Regions from separate parts of the Paenibacillus sp. sgz302190 genome, predicted to be linked through region 1. Evidence: predicted binding sites of a transcription regulator. Region 1 holds the regulator's gene; the other holds the start of a gene.
The links. Region 1 encodes Rex, which represses fermentation and respiration genes when NADH is low (regulators of the CRP and FNR family bind a similar motif). Its sites were predicted from a motif close to TTGTGAAATATTTCACAA; they were not measured.

Region 1 (5,830 bases):
TTGACTGTGTTCTCGTCGGCCATCATGTGCAATTCGACTTATCGTTTTTGCAGAAAGGCTTGACGAAATGCGGATTTCCTCCGTTTTCGGGCCGCGTGCTCGATACGATGGATATGCTGCGCATGCTGTTTCCGTCGACGCCGAGCTTGCAGCTTGGCATGGTGGCGGACATGTTCGGACTGGATCATGAGAGGCCGCATCAGGCCGACAGCGACGCCGAGGTTACCGCTTTGATCTGGATCATTTGCATGGAGCGCATACTCGGTCTTCCGCTCTTGACCGTGCAGCGGCTCAGCCACATATTCGAAAGCGGTGCCAGCGATTTGGGCTGGTTTTTGGATGAAATCCGCGCCTACAAGGAAATGAATACGAGCATCGATACCGATACTCACCGTTATTTCCGGCAGTTTACGATGAACGTAAGCGATTGGGGCGAGGACGAAGAGGAAAGAGACGCGCAGGACATTCGGAAGCTCGGTGCTGCTTTTTCCGAATTTCATGACAGTTTGAAGCAGGCGCTTCAGCAGCGGTTTGACGTGTTCGAGGACCGCCCGGCGCAGGAGCAGATGATCCATGAAGTGGAGCAGTCGCTGGAGGCCGACACGCATTTAATGATTGAAGCGGGTACGGGTACCGGCAAATCGCTGGGCTACCTGATTCCTGCGCTGTATTACGGAATCAAACACGATAAAAAAGTGATCGTCAGCACGCATACGATTAATTTGCAGGAACAGCTGCGCGAGCGGGATATTCCGCTGCTGAAGGACATTTTTCCGATACCTTTTAAAGCGGCCGTATTGAAAGGCAGAAGTCATTATCTTTGCTTGCGCAAGTTCGAAAACAAGCTGGTCACGCGCGATTACGAGTACGGCAAGGACGACTCGGTCACAGCGGCTCAAATGGTCGTATGGCTCAGCGAAACGAAACACGGGGACGAAGAGGAGCTGAATTTCGGCAATAAAGGCGCGCAGTTCTGGCATTCGGTGGCCAGCGATACCGATTCCTGCCTGAACCGGATGTGTCCCTGGTTCAAAAAATGTTTCTACCACCGCGCCCGCCACGATGCGAACACGTCAGATGTCATCATAACGAACCATTCGCTGTTGTTTACCGATATGAAGGCCGAGAACCGCCTGCTACCCGGCTACAAGCATCTGGTCATCGACGAAGCACACCACTTTGAAGAAGTGGCCAGCAAGCATCTGGGGATCGAGCTGCACTCGGGCGCGTTTTACCATTCTTTGCAGTGGTTGTATAAAGACAACCGCAGCGGGCAGCTGCCTATGCTCCGCTTTCGTCTTCAGAAGGCGGCGGAAGAGCAGGAGAGAGCTTTGGCCTGGAGCGCAGCGATAGACGGTTTGTACCCGAAAATCGTGCAGATCAAGGAAGACTGGGAGCGTTTGAGCGAAGGGTTGTACGAGCTGCTTACGGCAAAAAGCGACCCGTCGCAATCGGAGAACTCGCAATACGTGCTGCGCATGAAGCCCGAGGCGCTGCCGGCGCATTGGAGCGAGCTGACGATGATGGAGGACAACATTTATTTGAGCATGAACGATACGCTCCGCACGCTCGACAAAATGCTGAGCGAGATCAAAGAGATGCAGGAAGTTCTGGAAGTCCAGAGCATCGTGACGGATTTGAACGGAACTTTGAAGGAGCTTTACGGGCACCGGGATGCGCTTCATTTTTTCATGAAAATGGAGGATCAAGGTTACGTATACTGGATGGAAGCCGGCACGTATTCCAAGAGCAAGTCGCTGCAGCTGATCAGTGTGCCGACGGATGTGAGTCCGCTGCTTCAGGAGCATTTTTTCAAAAATAAAGACAGCATCATTTTGACTTCGGCTACGTTATCCGTGAACAAATCGTTCCAATACTCGGCCGATCAGCTCGGTTTGCAAATTCCCGCCGGCGAAGAGGCCGGCAAGCTCAAAACGGTGCAGCTTCCGTCCCCGTTCAATTACAGGGAGCAGGCGCTGGTCTGTATTCCCAGAGATTTTCCGACGATTAAAGGCCCTTCCGGGGACGCCGTTTTCATACAAGCACTTATCGATTCTTTAAGCAATGTCGCTTTGGTTACCAACGGCCGAATGCTCGTGCTGTTTACATCCAACCGGATGTTAAAGCAGATTCATGCCGGCATGAAGGAGCGGTTAAAGCCGCATGGGATTACCGTGCTTGGACAGGGCGTAGACAGCGGCAACCGCAGCAAGCTGACCCGCATGTTCCAGGACCACCATTCCTGCGTGCTGCTGGGTACAAGCTCGTTCTGGGAAGGCGTGGACATCCCGGGCGATGCGTTGTCCTGCTTGGCTATTATTCGGCTTCCGTTTCAGCCTCCGAATCACCCGCTCATTGAAGCCAAATGTGAAAATATTAAAAAGCGGAACGAAAATCCGTTTATGAAATTTTCCGTGCCGCAGGCGGTCATTCGTTTCAAACAAGGATTCGGGCGGCTCGTGCGGCGGGCTACGGATAAAGGAATCGTTATTATTTACGATACCCGCGTTATCGATACGCAGTACGGCAAATATTTTCTTTATTCGCTGCCCGGTCCGAAGATTGAACATATGACGACGGAACAAATGATTCCAAGAATTGAGGAATGGATGGGGGAGGCGCAGCGGTGAAGACACAAAAAATATCCGAAGCTGTAGTCCGCCGGCTGCCGATTTATTTGCGGTTTTTGAACGAGCTGGCGATGAAAAATATTATGACGGTCTCGTCGCAGGATCTGGGGCAAAAGCTCGATTTGAACCCCGCGCAAATCCGCAAAGATTTGGCCTATTTCGGGGAATTCGGCAAAAAAGGGATCGGCTACGACGTCGGCTATCTCATCGAGAAGATCAGGCAGATCTTGAAGCTGGACCGCCATATCCGGGTCGCTCTGGTCGGGGCGGGCAACCTGGGGCGGGCACTGTGCAACTACAACACATATTTGCGCAACGATATGAAAATTGTCGCCGTATTCGACGCGATGCCCGAGAAAACGGGCGAGACGATCAATAATTTGATCGTGCAGCCGACGCACGAGCTGAAAGAAGCGATATCGCGGCTTGGCGTCAGAATCGGCATCATTACGGTACCGGCAGCGGAAGCGCAAAATGTGGCGAATCAATTCGTCGAAGCCGGCATTGAAGCGATTCTTAATTTTGCGCCGGTCATCATTAAGGTGCCGCCCGAAATCCGCGTGCACCATGCCGATTTCACGACCGAGCTGCAGAGTCTGGCCTATTATTTGGACTAGGCCAAGGGCTCGCGCTATGCGGAAATTTGCAGCAGGACGCAGGGGAAAGCTGCAGAAACCTGCAGAAACCCGCAGAAACCTGCAGAAACCCGCAGAAACCCGCAGAAACCTGCAGAAGAGAAACAAAACCCTGCAGAAGCCTCCGGAAGCTGGATCGGCGAAAAACTCGCATGGCAGCAGGCAGTACATTTGCTTAGCAACGTGGAGAAAACCTGCAAAAGTACAGTTTTTTGCTCGCTGATGCGCTGGATACGAAAAATTCCTGCAAATGTGCAGGCTTTTCGCCGCGAACATGGGCTGAGAAGCGTTTTTAGCGAAAATTCCTGCACAATCGCAGGCTTTTTGCCGAAATGAACCATTTCTGCTGAAACAGCCTGACTTTCGCAGGTTTTTTCTGTGCCAGGCTGCTTGTTCCAACGCCGTAACCCGTACAGGAGAGAGCCGTAGGTTACTGAAGAGTGATTGTGCCCCTTTTGGTTCCTCTACCCCGTTACTTTATCAACAGTCTGGTTTTCTACCCGTAATATGATGCGTCTCTCCAATGTATGTTTTCTCAGCAGCCTCTATTTTAACGAAAATAATGTACTCGTTTCCAACTTTTACGCTTTTAAAGCTTGAAATTGTTTCAGTAGACGATTGTTTTCATTCTGTGGGGATAACGTCTACGGCGTCATGGGAGTTTTGTAGGTTTTTCCGGCTGTCGAGCCAATTCGTTTCATTGGCGCGAAGTGCCGTCTTTGGGCGGACGGCAAAAAGAAGCGGAAACCGGTGAAAGTTCGGCTTTAAAACCGCTCCTGGTTGCGAAGCTCAACAAACAAAACAAATACGCGATCTTGCGCACACATCTAACGTGCTGTAGCCATTCAATTCGACGCAACGCTGAGAGTGGCTATGGTAGAGCGTTACAAGTGGCTCGTAGAACAACGCAAGGAGTGTGCAAGCGCACGTTCCAGAGCGCAAGCAGCGCACAAGCGCCTCACTCCACAGCCGTATGCAGCGTGCAAGCGCTCGCTCCACAGCCACATGCAACGCACAAGCGGCTCGCTCCACAGCCACATGCAACGCACAAGCGGCTCGCTCCACAGCCACATGCAACGCACAAGCGGCTCGCTCCATAGCCGCATTGCAGCGCCCCGCCGCGCTTTGCAAAAATAACAAAAAACCCGAGCCACATACTGGCCCGGGTTTTTCATCTAAAACAACTTAAACAACACGAAGTAAATCGAGTAAGACAAGACGATGCTGATCGGGATGGTAATGACCCAGGTCATGATCATTTTGCCGACGGTTGCCCATTGGACTTCATGGAAGCGCAGGACGCTTCCCGTTCCGATAATGGACGATGAAATGACGTGCGTCGTTGACAGAGGCATCCCCATATGAGTGGATGCTTGTATAATGATCGACGACGTCAAATCGGAGGCGAAGCCGTTGATCGGCTCGATTTTAATAATTTTGCGGCTGATCGTTTTGATGATGCGCCAGCCGCCGATGGACGTTCCGAGGCCCATGGCTGTAGCCGCGGCGATTTTTACCCATAAAGGCACATCCAGATCCGTTTGATAACCCGCTGCAACAAGCCCGAACACGATGATGCCCATCGCCTTCTGCGCGTCGTTGCCGCCGTGGGAGTAGGACAGCAGCGCGGCTGACAGTACCTGCAAAGAACGGAACATCCGGTTCAGCTTGGAACGCGAAGTGTTGCCCGACCAAAGGATGATATACTTAATCAGGATCATGATCACAAAGCCCGCTGCAAAAGCAATGATCGGCGATAAAATGAGGATGATGATAATTTCGGTGAAACCGCCCCAGTTCACGGAGCTCATGCCTGCTCCGGCAATTACCGCACCGGCCAGGGAGCCGAGCAGCGTATGCGAGGAGGAGGAAGGAATGCCGAAATACCAGGTCACAAGGTTCCAGATAATGGCGGCTATAAGCGCCGCGATTACAATTTCAACGCCGTGGTCGATTTTGGCCGGGTTGGCGATTTTGCCCCCGACTGTTTTGGCGACTTCGGAAGAGACGATCGCTCCGACAAAGTTCAGTACCGCCGCCATAACAACGGCGACCCGGGGGTTTAACGCTCTTGTAGAGATGGATGTTGCAATTGCATTCGCCGTATCGTGAAATCCGTTGATGAAGTCAAACAAAAGTGCGAGCGCCACGATAACGATTAGATAGGTTAACATGTTTTCCTCCTAAATCGTTTCCTCAAGAGTACCGAAGAACGACACTCTCCAGAATATTGGCCACATCTTCGCACGCGTCCGTTGTTTCTTCCAGTCTTTCATACACTTCTTTGAGTTTGAAATCTTCATAAATATCTTTTTTGGCGAGAAAAATTTGCCGTATGCCTTCGCGCATCAGCCGGTCGCCGTCGTTTTCCAGGCTGTTGATGGCAACCGTGTGCTCCGTAATTTGCATGTACTTTTTCTTGGCGAGCAGTTTGAACGCATCCAGCATATGTTGGCAGGAGTCGACGATAACCGCGGAAAAGTCTCTCATAAATTGATCGGTATGCGAAATGCCGAGGTAGTCGAAACGGGCGATCGTGGCTTCAATGCCGTCCGTGACATCGTC
Region 2 (5,830 bases), on a different contig from region 1:
TTCACACATCATGTATGATATGATACAAAATGTATCATATTCGATAGGCAGGTGTCCAACCGCTGATGAAAAAGCGAAGGATTACGGTACTATGGAGTTTGGCATGGCTGATGCTGTTTCCTTTAACCACGTTCTCCGCGGATGTTCCCCGGACGGACGTCTATTTGGAGCCTGCGGACCAATCGGTCATCACCGCCGATTTGCTGCATGCCGCTGCAGCGGCGCCTCCCGGCGAGGCCGGCGCGCAAGTGAAGCTGATGCTGCTGGATGAGAACAATCATCTTTTTGCGGAAGCGGAGGGGCAGGGGCGTGTAGAACGCGATTTCGATATCTCCGCTTATCGGAACCGGATCGTTTATTTGCAAGCCGAGGTATCGGATGCGGCGGGCGGCGGAGTTAGAACCCTTTATCATACTTTGTATGCGGACAATGGCCTGCGGCTGGTCAAGCTGCGGCAAGTTCCGGGCGTCATCGACGATTTCGACGAAAACCGGATCCTGTATACAGCTTATGATAAAAGGCTCCATTTGCTGGATGGCGAGGGCGGTCCCGATACGGTTGTATACGCGAAGCCCGATAAAATAGGCGCAAAGCTTACTCCGTCAGGCGCCGTGTTCACCGCGGGACTGTACGGGGACGGCTACGCTCATACGCTGCTCTGGAAAGACGGCTCGGCGGCGGACACGGGGCTGAACTATTTTGAAACGTGCTGCGACGGCGGCGACAGGCTCCAGGTCGCGGGCAGCTATGTGCTGCGGCCGGGTACGCACCGGGTTGACTGGATCGATTCAGCGACCGGCGAAGCGTGGAAATATCCCCTTCAAGGCACGTCCGCCTACGGCGCCAGCTTGAACATAAACGGCGAGTTCGTTTACTCGGGAACGGCCCGGGGAGACGAACTGACGCAGATTTACCGCCATGCGCAGGGGCAAAGCAGCCTCATCATTCCGCACCGGGAGCGTGCCAGCTATAATCCGGTATGGGACGGGCGCACGATCGTCTTCATCGGGGAAGGCGGCAAGCTGCTGAAGAAGCGGGACGGCGTCATCACCGAGCTTGGGCCGGCTGCGCCGCAAGGCACGTACGTCTATCCCCGCGCCGATTACGAAATCGCGCAGGGCTGGATCGCTTTTACGAAGCAGTCGGGGGATGGGACCCGGCAAATTTATGTGCAGTCGCCTTCAGGCTCAGTGACGCAGGCAACTTACCTGCCAGTGGACGTGGACCGACCGAAGATCGACAAGCTGGCTCCTGACGGCACGCTAACCTACACGTTCGACAAGCAATTGTTTCTGATTGCGCCAGGTCAAGCGGCATCGATCGATTTGGGCTACGGCGGCGGAATGACCAAATGGCTGCACGGCTCGTGGTACAAAGCAGTGGGCGGTACGCTGTTCAAAATGAATACGGACGCAGCAGAATGACTCCATGGATCTAGGTCCATGGGGTCTTTTTTGTTTTTGTGCTAGGGATGTGCCTTTTTTGCCATAAATCGGCTTTATATTGTGATTTTCGTCACATGAATGCGTCCGAATCCTCCCTATAATCATGATCATAAGAAAGGGGGGCGTTATTTTGGACGCTTTGGATTGGAGCAGATGGCAGTTTGCAATAACGACGGTTTATCACTTTTTTTTCGTCCCGCTATCGATCGGGCTCGCGTTTTTGATCGCTTTTATGCAGACGCTGTACGTAGTGAAACATGATGACAAATACAAAATGATGGCCAAATTTTGGGGCAAATTGTTTCTCCTCAATTTCGCGGTCGGCGTCGTGACGGGGATTATGCAGGAATTTCAGTTCGGCATGAACTGGGCGGATTATTCCCGGTTTGTCGGGGCCGTTTTTGGCGGGCCGCTCGCAGTGGAGGCTCTCGTATCGTTTTTCCTCGAATCGACATTTCTCGGCATCTGGATTTTCGGCTGGGACCGGCTGCCCAAAAAAGTGCACCTGGCTTCCATTTGGCTTGTCGCCATCGGCACGACGCTGTCCGCGCTTTGGATTCTAAGCGCCAACTCGTTCATGCAGGAGCCGGTCGGCTATGCGATTCGGAACGGGCGCGCGGAGATGACGGATTTCTTTGCGCTGTTGGGCAATCCGCAGTTGTGGGTCGAGTTCCCGCACGTTGTTTACGGGGCGCTTGCGACCGGGGCATTGTTCGTGACCGGCATCAGCGCATACAAAATACTGCGCAAGCATCAGACGGAGCTGTTTCAATCTTCTTTTACGATCGGAATCGTGGTTGCGCTGATAGCCAGCTTTTTGACGGCTGTAGCGGGGCACGAGCAGGCGCAGCATCTGATGAAATCCCAGCCGATGAAGATGGCCGCTTCGGAAGCATTGTGGGAAACGACGGGAGACAGCGCTCCGTGGACGGTTTTTGCCTTCATCGACCCTGCCAAAAAGGAAAACAAGTATCAGCTTGAAATTCCTTATGCGCTGAGCATTCTTTCCTATAATAAACTGCACGGAAGCGTGCCCGGCATGAATGAGCTGCAAAAAAAATATGAAACCCAGTACGGCCCGGGCAACTACATCCCGCCGGTCAGAACGACCTTTTGGAGCTTCCGCATCATGGTTGCGGCCGGGGTGCTGATGATTTTGCTCAGCATGTTCGGCACTTATGCGGCGCTGCGCAATCGGTTGGCCGGAAGCGCCCTCTACCTGAAATGGATGATACCCGCCATTTCGCTGCCCTATATCGCCAATTCGGCAGGCTGGATCATGACCGAGGTGGGGCGCCAGCCGTGGCTCGTCTTCGGCTTGCAAAAAACGGAGGACGGCGTATCGCCGCTCGTTTCCACGGGCATGGTAGCGACCTCGCTGATCGGTTTTACGCTCGTGTACGGACTTTTGGCTGCGGCGTTCGTGTATCTTGTCGTTCACTTCGTGCGCAAGGGCGCCGACGACGAGTCGCAGCTTAAGCATAAGCAGGTCAGCCCAAATAAAGGAGCCGTCTCTTATCTCTAAAATTGGCGGAGGCGCTTTAGTGAAAAAAGGAAAGTGAGGCGAACGTCAACATATGCTGGAAATTTTATGGTTTGTTTTAATCGCTGTGCTGTTTGTCGGGTTTTTCTTCTTGGAAGGTTTTGATTTCGGCGTCGGCATGCTGACGCCTTTCCTCGGCAAGTCCGATGTGGAGCGGCGCGTTCTGATCAATACGATCGGTCCGGTCTGGGACGGCAACGAGGTGTGGCTGATCACGGCCGGCGGCGCGATGTTCGCGGCGTTTCCGGGCTGGTACGCGAGCTTGTTCAGCGGATTTTATATGGCTTTGTTTTTGATGCTGCTGGCGCTGATCGGAAGAGGAGTGGCGTTCGAGTTTCGCAGCAAACTGGAAAATCCGAAGTGGAGAACGATGTGGGACTGGATCCTTTTCGGCGGCAGTTTGCTGCCTCCGCTGCTGTGGGGCGTCGCGCTGGCCAATTTGATGAAAGGCGTGCCGATCGATGCCAATACGAATTTCGTAGGTTCGTTCTGGGATTTGATTTCGCTGTATTCGGTAATGGCCGGCGTCAGCATCGTGCTGTTGTTTCTGCTGCACGGAGCGCTGTTTCTGTCGCTCAAAACGGAAGGGGAGCTGCGCGATCGCGCCCGCCGTTTGGCGAACCGGGTCGGCGCCTGGACGAGCGCGGCGCTTCTGCTGTTCGTTGTGCTCAGCTACGTGGAGACGGATATGTTCACGCGCGACGGAATCATCCCGGGCATGGTGCCGCTGACGGCCGGCATGGCGCTGCTGTCCGTTCATTTCTTCCTGAAGGCGGGCCGCGACGGCTGGGCGTTCATTATGACCGGCCTCACGATCGCGCTGTCCACCGTGACGGTGTTCATGTCGCTGTTCCCAAGGGTGATGATTTCCTCGCTCAACCCGGAGTGGACGCTGACGATTTACAATACGGCTTCCAACGAGTACACGCTAAAAGTAATGACGATTATCGCGCTTACGACGGTTCCGATCGTCATCGCCTATCAGGCGTGGACGTACTGGGTATTCCGCAAGCGGGTCAGCGTCAAGGACCATTTGGAGTACTGACATGATGAGCCGGTTGTTTGCCAAAGTGCAGGGAACCCGCGCGCTGTTCGCGGTCTGTATCGCGCTCGGCGCGGCGGGCGGGATGCTCATTATTTTGGAGGCGGCGGGTATCGCCCGGATTGCGGACAGAGCTTTTCTCGGCGGGCTCGGCCTTCAGGGGCTGCTTCCCGCATTCGGCATTCTGCTCGGCCTGATCGCGCTCAGAGCGGTCGTCCAGGCGGCGGGCGAGCAAGTATCCGCCCGCATGGCGCTGCGGATCAAAAGCGACCTGCGCGGGCGGCTGCTGCGCAAGCTCTCGGAGCTGGGGCCGAACTACGCCAAAGGCGAGCGCAGCGGCGAGCTGATCGGGACGGCATATGAAGGCGTCGAGCAGCTTGAAGCGTATCTGGCCCGTTATTTGCCGCAGGTCGCCTTGTCCATGCTGATTCCGGTCGCAGTATTTTGCGTCGTGGCGGGGCTGGACTGGATCTCGGCCATCGTGCTGGCTGTTACGCTTCCGCTGCTCGTGCTGTTTATGATTTTGGTCGGCCTGACCGCCAAATCGAAGGCCCGCAAGCAGTTCAAGACGCTTGGCCTGCTCAGCGGGCATTTTCTGGATGTGCTGCGCGGCCTGCCTACGTTAAAAATGTTCAACCGCAGCCGGGCGCAAATCGAAATTATCGCCCGCATCAGCGAAGATTACCGCCAGACGACGATGGGCACGCTGCGGCTGGCCTTTTTGTCGGCATTCGTCATGGAGCTGTTCGCCACGCTCAGTACGGCTGTCGTTGCCGTTTTCCTGGGCTTGCGGCTTATTGCCGGGGAAATCGGCTTTGAGCATGCTTTTCTGGTGCTGCTGTTGACGCCGGAGTTTTATGCGCCGGTTCGGACGCTGGGAACCCAGTTCCATGCCAGCACGAACGGAATGTCCGCTGCGGCGCGCATCATGGACATTTTGGAGACGGAGCCGCCGGGTTTTGTCGAGCGTCCGGGGGCGAAGCGGGGCACCGAGAATCCGCGGGGGCACCGGATCGAGTTTCAAGCGGTCGGTGTGTCGTATCCGGATGCTGCGGGGCCGGCGCTTGCGGATATTACGTTCAAGCTGGAGCCGGGTGAGCGGATTGCGGTTGTCGGGCCGACGGGAGCGGGCAAAAGCACCCTGCTCGATTTGCTGCAGGGCTTCGTCCGGCCGACGTCGGGGCGCATTTTGATCGACGGCATCGACATGGCGGAGCTATCGATGGATTGGTGGCGCAGCCGGCTGTCCGGCGTCGCTCAGAACCCCCGGTTGTACCACGGCACACTCGGGGACAACGTGACTTTGGGCAGCCCCGGGGCTGGGGATGCCGAGATTGCTGCGGCGCTCCGCGCGGCAGGCGTTGATTTTATAGACCGCCTCCCGCAAGGGCTGGAGACGGCGGTCGGCGATTCCGTCCGCCTGTCCGGCGGACAGATGCAGCGCCTTGCGATTGCCCGCGCGCTGCTGAAACGCGCGCCGCTGCTGCTTTTGGATGAGCCGACGTCGGGCGTCGGGCTTGTTCATGAAGCCGCCGTAAGGAAGGGGCTCGATGCGCTGCTGCAGGGCCGCATGTCCGTTACGGTGGCGCACCGGCTGGACACGGTGCGTGATGCGGACCGCATCATCGTGCTTGACGGCGGGCGCATCGCGGAGATGGGCCGGCCGACCGAGCTGCTGGCCGCCGGCGGGCTGTACGCCCGCATGATTCATGCGGGCGCGGGTGGCGGCAGCACTGGCGGCGCTGCCGATGGCGGGGACGCCGGGCCGGCGCCTGGCGCGGCGCCCGGTCAATGGAGCGG

Region 2: the regulator Rex is predicted to act here: its motif matches at 1,504-1,521, upstream of AC6RNO_RS21180 (cytochrome ubiquinol oxidase subunit I).

What each region holds. Positions count from the first base shown of each region.
Region 1 is NZ_JBZYAO010000005.1:241,009-246,838, forward strand. Features, by position in the region: gene dinG (ATP-dependent DNA helicase DinG) at 1-2,630, shown strand, start outside; gene AC6RNO_RS09085 (redox-sensing transcriptional repressor Rex) at 2,627-3,247, shown strand; gene AC6RNO_RS09090 (hypothetical protein) at 3,262-3,606, opposite strand; gene AC6RNO_RS09095 (inorganic phosphate transporter) at 4,441-5,439, opposite strand; gene AC6RNO_RS09100 (DUF47 domain-containing protein) at 5,462-5,830, opposite strand, start outside.
Region 2 is NZ_JBZYAO010000019.1:110,103-115,932, forward strand. Features, by position in the region: gene AC6RNO_RS21175 (hypothetical protein) at 66-1,424, shown strand; gene AC6RNO_RS21180 (cytochrome ubiquinol oxidase subunit I) at 1,576-2,970, shown strand; gene cydB (cytochrome d ubiquinol oxidase subunit II) at 3,023-4,033, shown strand; gene cydD (thiol reductant ABC exporter subunit CydD) at 4,035-5,830, shown strand, end outside.